DNA from 3 places in the Evansella cellulosilytica DSM 2522 genome. Region 1 is predicted to be linked to each of the others. Evidence: riboswitches for the same ligand, from Rfam matches in the RefSeq annotation. Region 1 holds a riboswitch; each other region holds the start of a gene.
What was found. Region 1 has a riboswitch for lysine ahead of BCELL_RS15595 (aspartate kinase). Riboswitches for the same ligand answer to the same signal wherever they lie in the genome.

Region 1 (5,478 bases):
ACTTCATCAAATATAGAGGCTTTACTTCTCGAGCAAAATCTTATTAAAAAGCATGAACCAAAATATAATGTACTCTTGAAGGATGATAAAAGTTATCCTTATTTAAAAATTACGAAAGAGGAGCACCCTCGCTTAATTACTACGAGAAAGGTCAAAAAAGATGGTGGGAAATATTTTGGCCCATATCCGAATGTGCACGCTGCTAATGAAACGAAAAAATTGTTGGATCGCCTATATCCGCTAAGGAAATGCCGCACGTTACCTGATAGAGTTTGTTTATATTATCATATCGGACAATGCTTAGCTCCGTGCGAGTTTGATGTTACACAAGAAAAAAATCAAGAAATGGTGCAAGAAATTACTAAATTTTTAAATGGTGGTCATAAGGAGATTAAAGAAAACTTAACGAATAAAATGCTAGAAGCATCTGAAGAGTTGAACTTTGAACGTGCGCAAGAATTGAGAGACCAAGTACAGCACATAGAAGCCGTGATGGAAAAGCAAAAAATGACGATGACAGATGAAGTTGATCGAGATGTATTTGGTTATGCATATGACAAAGGTTGGATGTGCGTCCAAGTATTTTTTATTAGACAAGGTAAATTGATTGAAAGAGATGTTTCTATGTTTCCAATGTACCAAGAGCCAGAGGATGATTTTTACACATATGTTGGGCAGTTTTATTTAAACGATCAACATCGTAAACCGAAGGAGATATTAATTCCGGAAGTGATAGATGAGGCTGTCGTACAAGAGTTTATTCAAGTGAAGACGTTTAAACCTAAAAAAGGACAAAAGAAGCAATTAGTTGACCTTGCTAATAAAAATGCACAAATAGCCTTAAAGGAGAAATTCGATCTTATAGAGCGAGATGAGCAAAAAACGATCGTTGCAATTGAACGTCTCGGTGCTGCACTAAATATAGAAACGCCTCATCGAATCGAAGCTTTTGATAACTCTAATATTCAAGGAGTCGATCCTGTATCTGCGATGGTTTCTTTTTTGGATGGTAAGCCAGATAAAAAGAACTATCGTAAATACAAAGTGAAAGATGTAGAGGGACCTGATGACTATGAATCGATGAGAGAAGTTGTTCGAAGAAGATATATAAGGTTGCTGAAAGAAAATCAACCACTTCCTGACTTAATTGTAATCGATGGAGGAAAAGGACAAATTTCTGCTGCGCAAGGTGTGTTAGAGGACGAGCTCGGCATTTATATTCCTGTTTGCGGCCTCGTAAAGGATGAAAAGCACCGTACTTCACAACTTATGATCGGAGATCCGGCTGAGGTCGTTCCTTTGAAAAGAACGAGTCAGGAGTTTTATTTACTCCAAAGAATTCAAGATGAAGTGCACCGATTTGCCATTACGTTTCATAGAAACGTAAGAAAGCAATCAATGTTTTCTTCTATACTTGATGATGTTGAGGGAATTGGAGAAAAGAGAAAAAGGGAACTTTTAAAGCATTTTGGATCGTTAAAGCGAATAAAGGAAGCTAATATAGAGGAAATTGAAGGTGTAGGTATACCAAAGTTAGTTGCTAAAGCGCTATTCGATAAAATACAAGAAGAGGAGCAATAATCGTAATTGCAAAAAAAAAATGTATTTGATAAACTACTATTTGTGTAATATTTCCTTACAAAAAAATAAAAATTCATAACTTTTTGCTCTTAGGAGTGAAGGTAGAGGTGCGAAAACCATCAGTAAACTATGAGAGAAGGTTGAGCTTCAAAGATCATAGCTTGAAAGGGGAATTCGCCGAAGAAGAAATGTTTTCTCAACGACAATCTTCTGGATCTGTATTGAATAAGTACAGAACTGTCATGCAGGAGAACTGCATGGAGCACTATCTCACGGAGCGGCTTTGTATGTATCATATTTTAAAAGTCGTATTCGACAGTGGGATATAGCCTACTGTCGTTTTTTATTTTATTTTTGTCGAAACCTCATGAAAAATTTCAGTTTAATTAAAGCTGAATAGGGTATGTTAGCTTCATACTTTCATAGGTTTCATCCGTGAGCTATCTTTATTGATTATGTTCTATTAAATAGGGCAGAGAGTACAATGAAATGTATGTTTGAATCAAAAGAGGAGGCGTTCATGTTGGCAACGATTGTTCAGAAGTTCGGAGGGACTTCTGTAGGAGATGTAACAAAAATTAAAAGAGCAGCTGAAAAGGTGAAAGCTGCAATGGAAGCAGGTAACAAAGTAGTTACCGTTGTATCTGCGATGGGGAAATCAACCGACGCGTTAGTAGGATTAGCGCAAGATATAAGTGAGCATCCTGATAAAAGAGAAATGGATATGCTATTAAGTACTGGTGAGCAAGTAACGATGTCCTTAATGGTTATGGCTTTAAAGGAAATCGGTATTGATGCCGTTTCGTTTACTGGTTGGCAAGCGGGGATTAAAACGGAGCCTATTCACCAAAACGCTAGAATAATGGGAATTGAGACAGATAGAGTGCAATCCGCTTTAGATGAAAATAAAGCTGTAATAGTAGCTGGTTTTCAAGGGATGACGGAAAGCGGTGAGATAACAACGCTTGGTCGTGGTGGTTCTGATACAACTGCAGTAGCGTTGGCTGCTGCCCTTAAAGCTGAATCATGTTCTATTTTTACAGATGTTACTGGTGTTTATACTTGTGACCCTAGAACTGCTAAAAAAGCTCGACAACTACATAGCATTTCCTATGATGAAATGCTGGAGCTTGCAAACTTAGGTGCTGGAGTATTGCATCCTAGAGCAGTTGAATTTGCAAAGAACTATAATGTACCACTTATTGTTAGATCAAGCATGGTTGATAAAGAAGGAACGATTGTAGAGGAGGAAGCGTCAATGGAACAAAATTTAGCAGTACGAGGATTAGCTTTTGAAGGTGCAGTGACAAAAATTACAATTGAACATTTACCGAATAACTTTAATACAATGTCAAATGTGTTCTCAGCACTTGCGGAATCGGGCATTGATGTCGACATTATCATTCAACAAATGACAGGCAAAAATGAAATGAATATATCTTTTTCCATTCACACACATGAATTGACAGAAGCGCTTTCTATTTTAGAGAAAAATAAAGAGGAATTAGGTTACGAGCATATTCGTCACGAGGATAACTTGGCAAAAGTATCAATAGTTGGTTCTGGTATGGTTTCAAACCCTGGTGTTGCCGCAAACATGTTTACAGTACTTTCTGAGCAAGAAGTTTCTATTAAAATGGTAAGTACGTCAGAAATTAAAGTATCTGTTGTCATACCTGAAGTAGATATGGTGAAATCAGTGGAAGCACTTCACACCGCATTTGACTTAGATGTGCGAGAAGAAGCGAAAGTAACATCATAGTAACAATAAATGGGGACTCATAAGGTTAGCCTTTTGAGTCCCCATTTTTTTCTAAAATAAATATTTATTAGTCCTTATAAATAGGATCGGAGTTATCCCAACGAACGATGATCCGACACGTTAAAGGCTTTTTCTTTTTCACTTCATATGTGGCCTCTGTCACATACTGTGTTTGCTGCTCAGTCCATTGCGCTAAAAAACCACATTCTAAAGTCACAGGGCGTTCGTGTATCATAAGGGGAGCTACTAATTCGTAATGTTTTTCGGTCCTTTTTTCTTTTAAGAGAGAAAGTGTTCCCCAGTTCGCCTTTTCAAAAAAAAGTGAGAGGTCATCTAATTGCTCTGTTTTAAGCTTTCTCGCAACTGATTTTCCTGCCCAGTATAAAATACTTTCCTCATCTTCCCCTAATAGTTCAGGTAATAATACATGGCGAAGAAGATGATTACTATAAGCTGAAACCTCCATATTGAGTTCTTCAATTGTGTCAATCCACTGTTTCTTCTTGGCCATTGCATTCATCCTTCATTTGTTAATCTGTAAACTTATTCTTTTATTATATTACCACATACATGATTCATTCGGATAAAAATTATCCATGAATTTCTTGGACAAACTATAGTATATATGTTAATCCCGTGTTATACTATTACCCGATTTATAGGCGGAGGTAATGTTAAATGAATCTTGGTATGAGTAAGTTTTTAAGTCCTTTTAGGATTATTGTATTTTCTTACATAATAGCAATGTTTGTATTTAGTATTTTTTTATACTTACCAATATCAGCGCAGCCTGGTGTAAACGTTACCTACTCTGAGGCTCTTTTCACATCAGTAAGTGCAGTAAGTGTCACAGGACTTACTGTCGTAAACGTTTCTGAAACTTATAGTGGTTTCGGTGTTTTTATATTAGCGTTAGCGATTCAATTAGGTGGAATTGGTGTGATGACACTAGGGACATTCATTTGGCTCGTATTCGGTAGGAAAATAAATCTTTCCCAACGTATGCTTATCATGGTAGACCACAATCAAATTGCTTTTTCTGGTCTCGTTAATTTAATGCGTGGAATTTTGTTTGTCGCTTTAGGAATAGAAATAATAGGTGCATTAATACTGGGAACGTATTTCTTAAACTATTTTGATACAGTTGGAGAGGCATACTATCAAGGTGCCTTTGCCGCATTATCAGCTTTTACGAATGCCGGCTTTGACGTTACAGGAGCTTCTTTAATTCCATTCGTTGATGATTACTTTGTTCAATTAGTTTCCATTCTTTTAATTTTCGCTGGAGCAATTGGATTCCCTGTATTAATGGAGTTAAAGGAGTATTTTACTTCGAAGGATAGAAGTTTTAGGTTTAGCTTGTTTACGAAAATTGCTGCCTCTACTTATTTTATTGTGTTCGGAATCGGTGTAGTAGGTTTGTGGATCATAGAAAAAAACGCTTTTTACGATGGATTAAGTTGGCATCAGCAACTATTTTTTTCACTATTTAATTCGGCTACTGCAAGAAGTGGCGGTTTAGCGACAATGGATGTCTCTCAATTAACTTTGGCGAGCTTATTGTTTTTATCAGCATTAATGATTATCGGCGCGAGTCCATCAAGTGTTGGTGGTGGTATTCGTACGACAACGCTTGCGGTCATGTTTTTAACAATTAGAAGCTTTGCTTTAGGAAGAAAAGATGTAAAAGCATTTGGGAGAGAAATACACGAAGAGGACCGCCAAAAAGCGTTTATCGTACTTTCTGTTTTCGTTGTTGGGTTGTTTACTGCCATTATTTTAGTTAGTGCTTTTGAGCATAGTAGTGAATTAGAGCTAATGGCGATAATATTTGAAGTGAGCTCGGCGTTTGGAACGTGTGGTTTATCGATGGGAATTACCCCAACATTAACACTTCCAAGTCAAATTACCTTGATGGTGCTGATGCTAATTGGACGGGTTGGTTTAGTAGCATTCCTCTTTTCTATTAGAGGTAGAGAAAAAACGAGTCATTATAAATATCCCACAGAACGTATCATTATTGGTTAATTCACAAAAAGGTATTTCAAGAAAATTGTGTATGCATTTCTTCACACATAAAACATTTATTATATTAAATGGAAAGTAACTGTATTAATGAAAGTAAAAGAATATAT
Region 2 (5,478 bases), 940 kb from region 1:
CTAATAATAGATCCGATGAAATATTTATAATTAGCTTTACTATTCGTATCTAATATTAAGGAAGTCCCCTTTTGGATACCTCCTAATAGTAATCTATCAAGAGCAGGAACTCCTGTACTAATAGTTGTATCTTCATGCAATGTAATTGCTTTATCCTCAACCATGGATAAGGAAGGGATTAAATCAATACCTGCATTATTGATACGGTAAATATGCTCCCCTTCTTTAATACAACAGCCACGCATTTTGAGAACCTCTAATGTTCTTTTTCTGTATATGGTATGATGTCCCTGTAATGATAACCGAATAACCCCATCTAAAACGTAACTTACAAAAGGAATTTCTTCTTCCGATTTATTAGTTTGTTCATGAATTAATATAGAAGATAAACGATGCTTCCTTAAAATATTTCTTATTGTATAAATATTGTCTCTCGCTTCTTTTTGATTTTCCATTCCAAAGCTAAAGAGGCTCAAGCTATCAATAACAATTCTTTTACAATTAATTTCTTTTATTACTTGATCAAAAATACCATTGGATTTTTTCATTTGCTCTAACAAAACATCTGGAGATATACAAATAACCCTTAGCTTATTTTCCTTTTCAAGAGATTTTATATCCCACCCGAATGAATCCATATCGTTATATATTTGATCTGGAAACTCTTCAAATGTAATATAAATTCCGGATTCATTGTTGTTTAATGCGCCATCATATAGAAATTGCATTCCTAATATAGTTTTGCCTGTTCCTGGCGCTCCTTCTAGCAATATAGAAGAACCAGTAGGAAATCCCCCATTTAAAATATAGTCTAATCCTTCTATACCTGATGTCGTATATGTATACATTGATGGTCCCCCTTTTGCTTATACGAATACCCCTTTCATTATACAGAAATATAAGAGACAAAAGGCTACATAAATAAAAAAATGTAAAAAACTACTATATAATAGAAATAAATAGATTGTACATTAATAAAAATTAGTAATAAAATTGTAAAATAATTGTTCAGTTGGTAAAAGTGAACGGTCTTTTGGAGTAATAATACCGACAGATCTTTTCAAATTTGGCTTTCTTAATGGTATCTTTACTGTTGATTTAGGAATACTATCCATTAATGTCATTTCTGGCATTAATGTAACCCCAAGACCAGCTGACACTAAACCTTTTAAGGCATCTACGTCATCACCTTCAAAAGCGATTTTTGGTTCAAAGCCAATCTCTTGGCATGCATCCAACACGATCTTTCTATAAGTAAACCCTTCTGGAAGAAGTACAAAGGGATCGTCAATAAGGTCTAATAAATCTATTGTTTTATAATATGCCATTGGATGGTTTGCTGGTAATAGTGCGACAACATTTTCGTGAAATAATACTTTAGTATCTATATTTCTTTCTTCTTTAACAATAGGTGCTATTAATGCCAAATTGAAATAACCTTTCCTAACACTGTCAACGAGTTCATTGTAGAGTGCTTGCTTCAGATGAAATTGTGCCTCAGGATATAGTTGGCGAAATGCGTAAATAGCTCTCGGCAGTGTGTATGCCGCAAGACTACTTGGAAATGCAATACGAACAGTACCCTTTTCTGGCTCTAAATAATCTAACACTTCTTTTTTTGCGTCCTCCATTAAGTTCATTGCATGCTTTACTCTTTCTAAAAATAACTTACCGATTGGCGTTAATTTAACAGATCTACCATCTCGAATAAATAAATCGACACCTAATTCTTTCTCTAAATTAAAGATTTGTCTACTAACAGCCGATTGTGCAACATGTAGCGCATAAGCTGCATCTGTAACATGCTCACGATCTGCAACTTCAATGAAATATTTGATCTGTCTAAATTCCAATGTTACTCCCTCCTTACCGACGGATCTATAAAAAGCATAGGTGTTATCTGTTTTTGATATTGTTTACGTGATTATTAAATTATAAAATACAGCATAGTAGAAAATCTAACATATTTTTAAATTCGTCACTATTTTTTAACATTTATTTTCACTAGGAGGTTAAATATGAGTACAGCAGTAAAAGAAAACCAAGAAGTACAACATTATGTTAACGGTGTATATGAGCAAGTAAAAAAAAGCAATGCGCATGAGACTGAGTTTTTACAAGCGGTAAAGGAAGTGTTAGATTCATTAGTTCCTGTTTTAGCTAAAAACCCTCAGTATATAAAGCATGCAATATTAGAAAGAATGGTTGAACCTGAAAGAACGATTTCTTTTAGAGTTCCTTGGGTAGACGATCAAGGGAATGTAAAAGTGAATCGTGGTTATCGTGTCCAGTTTAATAGTGCTATTGGTCCTTATAAAGGTGGGTTAAGATTTCACCCATCAGTGAATCAGAGTATTATCAAGTTTTTAGGATTTGAACAAATATTTAAAAATTCTTTAACTGGACAACCTATTGGTGGCGGTAAAGGTGGATCTGACTTTGATCCTAAAGGGAAATCCGATTTTGAAATTATGAGATTTACACAAAGTTTTATGTCTGAATTAAGTAAGTATATAGGACCTGATACAGATGTACCAGCTGGAGACATTGGTGTTGGGGCTAGAGAAATTGGCTATATGTTTGGGCAGTATAAAAAAATGCGCGGTGCCTATGAAGCAGGAGTACTAACAGGTAAAGGTGTAGGTTATGGAGGAAGTCTTGCCCGTAAAGAAGCTACCGGTTACGGCACAGTGTATTTTGTTAATGAGATGCTAAAAAGTAAAGGCTTGAGTTTTAAAGACAGTACAGTTGTCGTATCAGGGTCAGGAAATGTTTCGATCTATGCTATGGAAAAAGCAATGGAACTTGGTGCTAAAATCCTAGCATGTAGTGACTCAAGTGGATATGTATATGATCGAAATGGCATTGACTTAAATACTGTTAAACGCTTAAAAGAAGTAGAAGGTAAAAGAATTTCTGAATATGTGAAGGAACATCCTGGTTCAGTTTTTTATGAAGGTTTTGGGGGTATTTGGAAAATACCTTGTGACATTGCGCTTCCTTGTGCTACACAAAATGAAATCGATGAAGAAGCTGCGAAACTATTAGTTGCAAATGGCGTAAAAGCCATTGGTGAAGGTGCTAATATGCCTTCCACTTTAGAAGCTGTAGATGTGTTTCTTGAAAACAATGTACTGTTTGGCCCTGCTAAAGCAGCTAATGCTGGAGGAGTAGCAGTATCAGCACTTGAAATGGCTCAAAATAGTGCAAGACTATCTTGGACTTTTGACGAGGTTGATGGAAAGCTAAAAGAGATTATGACAAATATTTACAACGACAGCTTAAAAGCGGCAGAGGAATATGGTGTTCCAGGTAACCTTGTAGTTGGAGCGAACATTGCTGGTTTTGTCAAAGTAGCGGATGCTATGATTACGCAAGGGGTCATATAAGTCCCCCACTCCTAACATTTGCATTACGAAAGTAAATTTGTTAGAGTAAAATAAAGTTCATATTCTTAACTTCAATCCTAATTTGAAGTGAGTTTAGAGGTGCAAAAACCATTAGTACACTTTTAGAGGATGATGAGATCCTATGAAAAATGTGGAAAGGGGAATTTGCCGAAGCGGCATACTACTCACAAGTATGTTGCTGGTTCTGTCATTGAATAAGTGCAGGACTGTCATATAGTTCATTTTTAATGACACTATATGGAGGGCTATCTCACGCTAGAATAATCATTTAGTAAACTGATATCTAGCAGCAACGATGTCCTCGTTGCTGCTTTTTTATGTTTAAGTAATGATTGTTCACCTGATTTAGCTCTATTCACGAACTTTTTTCGACTAGTCGAAACTAAAATCTGTTGAATAGAGGTGCTTTACATGAATTTTGGAACATTAATAACTGCGATGATTACGCCATTCGATCATGATGAAGAAATTGATTATCCGGCAACTAAATCACTGATTCACTATTTAATTGACAATGGATCCGACAGCATTGTCATTGGAGGAACAACAGGTGAATCTCCTACATTGACAATAGAAGAAAAAACTGATTTTTTTAAGTATGTAGTAAAAGAAGTAGACGGGAGGATTCCTGTAATAGCTGGTACAGGAACAAACAGCACAAAATCATCTATACAGCTAACAAAAATTGCTGAAGAGAGCGGTGTTGATGCTGCGATGCTTGTTGCTCCTTATTATAATAAGCCAAGTCAGGAAGGGATATATCGACACTTTGAAAAAATTGCTCATAGTACCTCCCTCCCAATCATGCTTTATAATATTCCTGGGCGTTGCTCTGTTAACATAGACCCAAATACTATTATTAAGCTCTCAAACATTGACAATATTGTGGCAGTGAAAGAAGCCAGTGGAGATATAAATGCTATTGCCGCAATTGCTGAAAAAACGTATGATTCGTTTTATGTATACTGTGGTGATGATAGTTTAACATTACCTACTCTTTCGGTTGGTGGTCATGGTGTTGTTTCAGTAGCATCACACATATTAGGGAGTGAAATGAAAGAAATGATTGATGCCCATGAAACTGGAAATGCATTATTGGCAAAACAGTTACATCAAGAATTATTACCAATGATGCATGCTCTATTTATTGCTCCAAATCCAACACCTGTTAAAGCAGCACTAGAAATGTTTGGAATAAATGCTGGCTCAGTAAGAATGCCATTAGTACCTTTAACTCAGGAAGAGTCAAAAGTATTATATGAATGTTTACAACATAAGCTGCTGTCTAGAGCTGTTTAATTATATCCCCTCCCCTTCTATCGTTTAAAAATGTGTTAAAATACAAATGAATAAGAAGAGGAGGCTTCATTTTGATTGCAGTAGTATACGACTTAGAACTCGTGAAACGATTCAAAAAAGGACAGTTGAGTGAAATTATTGAGATTGGTGCATGTAAGGTAGACTTAACATCTCTTAAAATAATTGACGATATCCAAATTTATATGCTCCCGAAAAATGGATATATTCCGAAGAGCTCCAGAAAGTTTATCAATATGACTCAAGATGATGTTAAAAGTGCGATACCCTTTTCAGATGGCATGAAGAAATTCATTTTTTGGCTACAAAAAGAAGAAGATTATTTTCTATGTTCTTGGGGAAAAGACGATAAAGTACACTTCATCGATCAATGTCTTCGAAATAACATGAAGTTAAAGTGGTTTAAGAATTACAATGATATTCAGCCACAAATCGGAAAAGCATTAAAACAAAATACGAAAAATCAGTTAGGCTTAAAAAATGCGCTACATTTAGCAAATATTGAGCCCGTTGGTCAAGCGCATAGAGGTATTGATGACACGATTAACACCGCATTGTTATTAATAAAATACTTTGATGAAGTTACATTACGTACTAACATGATTACTGAAAAAGAATTAAATCTTTTCGAATCGAAACGTAAAAAAAGGCGAAATCGCCCCCACTCTAAAAGTGAGAAACAAATAAAACATATACACTCCACTGATAAAATATAAAGGTTGGCCAAGAACTAAACTTCTGGTCAACCTTT
Region 3 (5,478 bases), 1.4 Mb from region 1:
TGGTTTCGTCGCTTTTTTAACAGTGTTAGGAGTAATTCCAAGGTTAGCTGACTTGACTCGATCTGAAAAAAGTCTTCGTTATTATGAAGTGGCCATTGTACTAGGAGCTCTAGCAGGTGTGTGGTTCAGTTTAGGTGAACCTCATCTTTCGTTTCCAACGCCTATTGTAATAGCAATTGGTTTATTGTGTGGAATGTTTATTGGTTTATTAGCAGCTGCATTAACGGAAGTACTTAATGTGTTCCCGATTCTTGCAAAGCGTATTGGGATGAAAAACAAAGTGAATTTGCTACTATGGGCAATTGTGCTTGGAAAAATACTCGGTTCCTTATATCACTGGTTATTTTTCGTTCGCTAAGTAAGTAAAGTAGTGAGCTTACTAGAACAAAGGAGCGATTACATGAAATTGATGAAGCAGGTTATATTAGTCACTGATGGAGATGCATCAGCAAGGGAGGCTGTTGATTATGTCTCCAAAGAGCTTCAATGTGAATTAATATCAGAATCAAGTGGCAATCCTACAAGAATTAATAGTGATACATTAATACAATTAATTTTAAATGCAAAGAAAGATTTAGTGCTCGTTTTATTTGATGATTGCGGTTTCCCCGATGAAGGTCCTGGCGAATCCGTTTTAATTGATGTCGTTCAATGCCCCAATATAAAAATATTAGGTGCCATTGCTGTAGCATCACAATCTTATTCACACGAATGGACGAGGATTGATGTCAGTATTGACAGAAACGGTACATTAACAGAGTTCGGTGTAGATAAGGATGGAATTAGAGATACGGAAGTCGGTAGACTGCGAGGGGATACGGTGTCAGTACTAGATCAATTATCAATTCCGATGATTGTTGGGATTGGTGACATTGGTAAAATGGGAGGTAAAGATGCTATAAAAATGGGGGCTCCTATTACAAAACAAGCGATCGAATTAATTATAGAAAGGAGTGGTTACAATGGATCCAGTACACGATAAAGTCAATCAGCCAATCTCTAGAAATAGTAGAGAAAATGAAAAAAACTTTACTGAAAGAGTCGGAATCGGCACAAGCTTTGATGTTGGTATTCGCAAGCTTTACATATTGGATAAAGAAATCCAATTTTATTTTGTAAACGGACTTTGTGATATCCAGTATACAATTGAACTGTTAAAAGAATTGATGTACTTGGACGCCAATGAAGTAAAAGAAAATAATGTTAGAGAACAGATAGAAAATCGATTAACCCATGTTCAAGTAGAGCATGTAAAAACGGTAGATGATGCAATTGGCCAATTGTTAGCTGGTTTAATCGTCATCATCGTTGAAGGTGAACCGGATGCCATTATTATCGATGTTCGAAGTTATCCTGGTAGAGGTCCAGAAGAGCCGGATACGGAACGAGTTGTTCGTGGAAGTCGTGATGGATACACTGAAAATATTATAGAAAATACGGCTCTGACTAGAAGAAGGATCCGTGATGAAAACTTAAGAAACGAAATAATGAGAATTGGTCGTAGGTCAAAAACAGATGTATGTATTAGTTATATTGATGGAGTTGCAGATCCAAATCTAGTCGAGGTAATCCGGAAAGAATTAGAGAATATTGACATTGACGGATTAACGATGGCGGATAAAGTTGTAGAGGAGTTTGTAGTTAAGCAAGGAGCAAATCCGTTCCCTATCGTAAGATATACTGAAAGGCCTGATGTAGCAGCAACTCACATATTAGAAGGACATGTTATTGTCATTGTTGATGCATCACCAAGTGTGATTATTTTTCCAACTACTTTCTTTCACCATGTACAACATGCAGAAGAGTATCGGCAAGCCCCTCTCGTTGGAACTTTCTTACGTTGGGTGAGGTTTTCGGGTATGCTCTTTTCATTATTTATACTACCATTATGGTTATTAATGGTGTTAGAACCAGGGTTATTACCTGATAATCTTGATTATATTGGGCCAGATGAAACAACAAACGTACCGGTTTTTGCGCAAATATTTGTTGCAGAATTAGGAATAGAATTGTTGAGGATGGCTGCTATTCATACCCCTTCCCCGCTAGCGACAGCATTAGGTTTAGTTGCAGCACTTCTAATTGGTGAAATAGCAATAGAGGTCGGGCTATTAATTCCAGAAGTCATACTTTACGTAGCTATAGGAGCGATAGGCATGTTTGCAACGCCTAGTTATGAACTTGCTTTAGCTTTGAAGATGTTACGTCTAGTGCTGCTAGTTTTAGTTGGTCTATTTCATGCACCAGGGTTTGTCATTGGTACGACAATATTCTTTGTTGCACTAGCTTGTATTAGGTCTCTAAATGTACCGTATTTATGGCCATTTCTACCGTTTTATCCAGTTGCAGCCTTAGATGTTTTAATAAGGCAAGCAATGCCGATTAAGCGCCGTAGACCTAGTATTGTAAAGCCACAGGACGCAGTGAAGCAATCTAATAGCAATTAACTTCTTGAAACAATAAGGAAGATATGATATCGTTGAAAACAGCATAAATGATAATAAAATATACCATGCGTTAGGGGCGCAAAACGAATGAGTACATTACTGGAGTTAATGGCGAGCACTGAAAGTAATGGAAAGGTCAATTTGCCGAAGTGTTTTAAGGAGCCAACTTAAAATGCTGGGGTGTTGTTTAATAGGCAACACACTGTCACTGTTTTTAGCAGTGGAGTACTATCCGATGGATTGAATGTTTACGTCAAAGGATAACGGATGGGATTTGCTCCGTTATCCTTTTTACACGTCTATATTATATATTGGCTATATCATTTTTATATGGCCAGTGAGAGGAGTAACAACGATGGATTTACATGGTACGGGGAAAATAAATGAACAAGGGCACTTAGAAATTGGAGGGGTAGATACGACGAAGCTTGTGGAGAAGTATGGCACTCCTTTGTTCGTATACGATGTAAAGGATATTGTAAATAGAGCACAAGCATTTAAAAGTGCTTTTGAAGAGGAAAATATTGAATATCAAGTTGCATATGCCAGTAAAGCGTTTAGTTCCATTGCAATGTTCCAGTTAATAGACGAACTAGGTTTAAGCTTAGATGTTGTATCTGGTGGTGAACTTTACACTGCATTAAAATCTAATTTTCCGGTAGAAAGAATTCATTTTCACGGAAATAACAAAAGTCCTGATGAAATAGAAATGGCGGTAAAAGAAGGAATAGGATGCATTGTTGTTGATAATTTTACGGAATTATCATGGTTGATGGCAATTACGCAATCATTAAAAAAAGAAATGAAAGTTCTTATTCGCATTACTCCAGGTGTGGAAGCACATACGCATGAATATATTTCAACTGGACAAGAGGATTCTAAATTTGGTTTTGATATACAAAGTGGGCAAGCAGAAAAGGCAATCATGATGATTCAAGAACATCAATATGTTCAACTGGAAGGGGTTCACTCTCATATTGGTTCACAAATCTTTGAGACTGATGGATTTACCTCTGCGGTGGAGGCCATTTATAATCACCTTTTAACATGGAAGAACAAGCTTGGTTATGAGCCTAACGTTTTAAATCTTGGCGGTGGTTTCGGTATCAAGTATACTATCGAAGATGAACCACTTCCATTAGAAGAATATGTTCAAGCGATGGTGAAAGCAGTAAAACATTATGCGCAAAAATTTAACATGACACTACCTGAGGTATGGATTGAACCTGGAAGATCTTTAGTAGGAGAAGCAGGTACAACGATTTATTCTATCGGATCAAGAAAAGAAATACCGGGCATTCGGACGTATGTTTCGGTTGATGGTGGGATGACGGATAATATCAGACCGGCATTATATCAAGCGAAATATGCTGCTCAAATAGCTAATAAAATGGACGGGAAAAGCGAAGAGCTTGTATCTATTGCTGGAAAGTGCTGCGAGAGTGGAGATATGTTAATTTGGGATATAGAGTTACCAAAAACAGAGGCTGGTGATTTGCTCGCAGTTTTTTCAACGGGAGCATACGGTTATTCGATGGCCAATAATTACAATAGAATTCTCCGACCAGCAGTTATTTTTGTAGAGGATGGTCAAGAACAATGTGTAATAAAGAGAGAATCTTATGAAGACTTAGTAAAAAATGAAGTGTCATATCGAAGCAATACAAAAAACTTAGCTAACAGTTTATAAAAGGGTACTAATACAGAACTAGGTTGTTTAAAAAGTGTGGACACTTTGGGGCAACCTAGTTTTATTTCTATTATCAAATAGTGTACAATGGGATGGATGTAAAATGAATACATTAATTACATAAACTCAGGAGGATTAACAATATGAAAAAAGGCACAATCACAATGGAGAATGGCGAAAAAATTCAAATCGAATTTTTCCCTAATGAAGCACCAGGGACAGTAGAAAACTTTGAAAAGTTAGCAAACGAAGGCTTTTATAACGGACTTACTTTTCACAGAGTAATCCCTAGTTTCGTGGCACAAGGTGGATGTCCATTAGGAACAGGAACGGGTGGAAGTGGAAAAACAATAAAGTGTGAAACAGAAGGTAATCCACATAAGCACGTACAAGGATCTTTATCAATGGCACATGCTGGAAAGGACACTGGAAGTAGTCAGTTCTTTATCGTACACGAGCCACAGCCACATTTAGACGGCGTTCATACAGTTTTTGGACAAGTTACAGAAGGTATGGATGCTGTATTGAAGATTAAGCAAGGCGATGTAATGGAAGAAGTCAAAGTATTTGAAGAGTAAACATATGGGTACTCGTTCAAGTGATAAAAAGAAATATTTGAACAGTAGTCTGAAAAAGGTTGATTAATAAGGGCACTGAAAAAGTATAAAACAACTTTTTCAGTGCCTTTTAAAGCCTTGCCCCGCAGCACCGAGGATATACTTCTTGAATACAATAAAAGATGTTTCGACGGATACAGCAAAATGAGAAAATATTTTTGAAAGTATGATGCTGGAAAGTGATTGAAATTAATAGTGTATAAAAGGTTTGATACAAACTAATTAACGGTCATATACATATAGTAAAAAAGGAAGGAGGGTATGAGTTATTAACCAATTAAACGTCATTACGTTCTTTCAAACTATCATCATTGTGCTTTTATTCATATTAGTTCCTTTTATTATGGAAGAAGCAAGTAAAGAACAAATACATTCTGCCTCGCTATCGTATTTCCTTGAAGTAATGCCTCATTTCATCGTATTTTGTATCGGGTTTCTTTTATCTCCAAAGAGGACAGAAAAATTATTTATTAAACAATTGAGCATTAATTGGGCTTTGTTATTGTCTAGTATAATTATATTAACTATTGCTTTATTTCCGTCCAACTTTTTAACGGAACAACTTCACTTCATCCTACCTCAAACATTAGAAAACCACTTTTCTGATATTAAATTTGTTATTTTTGTCGTCGGTGGATATTTCATGCTAAAAGGGCTAGTAAATAAAGAAGATCCGGAAACTCATTCATAATTTAAAAGATTGTCATGTAATCGTCACAGGTAA

Region 2: linked by a shared signal. The riboswitch ahead of dapA (4-hydroxy-tetrahydrodipicolinate synthase) and the one ahead of BCELL_RS15595 (aspartate kinase) in region 1 are both predicted to bind lysine.
Region 3: linked by a shared signal. The riboswitch ahead of lysA (diaminopimelate decarboxylase) and the one ahead of BCELL_RS15595 (aspartate kinase) in region 1 are both predicted to bind lysine.

The regions. Positions count from the first base shown of each region.
Region 1 is NC_014829.1:3,357,939-3,363,416, reverse strand. It holds gene uvrC (excinuclease ABC subunit UvrC) at 1-1,581, shown strand, start outside; lysine riboswitch at 1,676-1,857, shown strand; gene BCELL_RS15595 (aspartate kinase) at 2,105-3,343, shown strand; gene BCELL_RS15590 (YslB family protein) at 3,411-3,854, opposite strand; gene BCELL_RS15585 (TrkH family potassium uptake protein) at 4,022-5,371, shown strand.
Region 2 is NC_014829.1:2,420,827-2,426,304, forward strand. It holds gene BCELL_RS11045 (ATPase domain-containing protein) at 1-848, opposite strand, end outside; gene gltC (glutamate biosynthesis transcriptional regulator GltC) at 972-1,853, opposite strand; gene gdhA (NADP-specific glutamate dehydrogenase) at 2,019-3,389, shown strand; lysine riboswitch at 3,476-3,666, shown strand; gene dapA (4-hydroxy-tetrahydrodipicolinate synthase) at 3,822-4,709, shown strand; gene BCELL_RS11065 (3'-5' exonuclease) at 4,781-5,443, shown strand.
Region 3 is NC_014829.1:1,985,536-1,991,013, forward strand. It holds gene BCELL_RS09030 (stage V sporulation protein AB) at 1-358, shown strand, start outside; gene spoVAEA (stage V sporulation protein SpoVABEA) at 401-982, shown strand; gene BCELL_RS09040 (spore germination protein) at 963-2,447, shown strand; lysine riboswitch at 2,511-2,686, shown strand; gene lysA (diaminopimelate decarboxylase) at 2,803-4,137, shown strand; gene BCELL_RS09050 (peptidylprolyl isomerase) at 4,281-4,715, shown strand; gene BCELL_RS09055 (hypothetical protein) at 5,098-5,445, shown strand.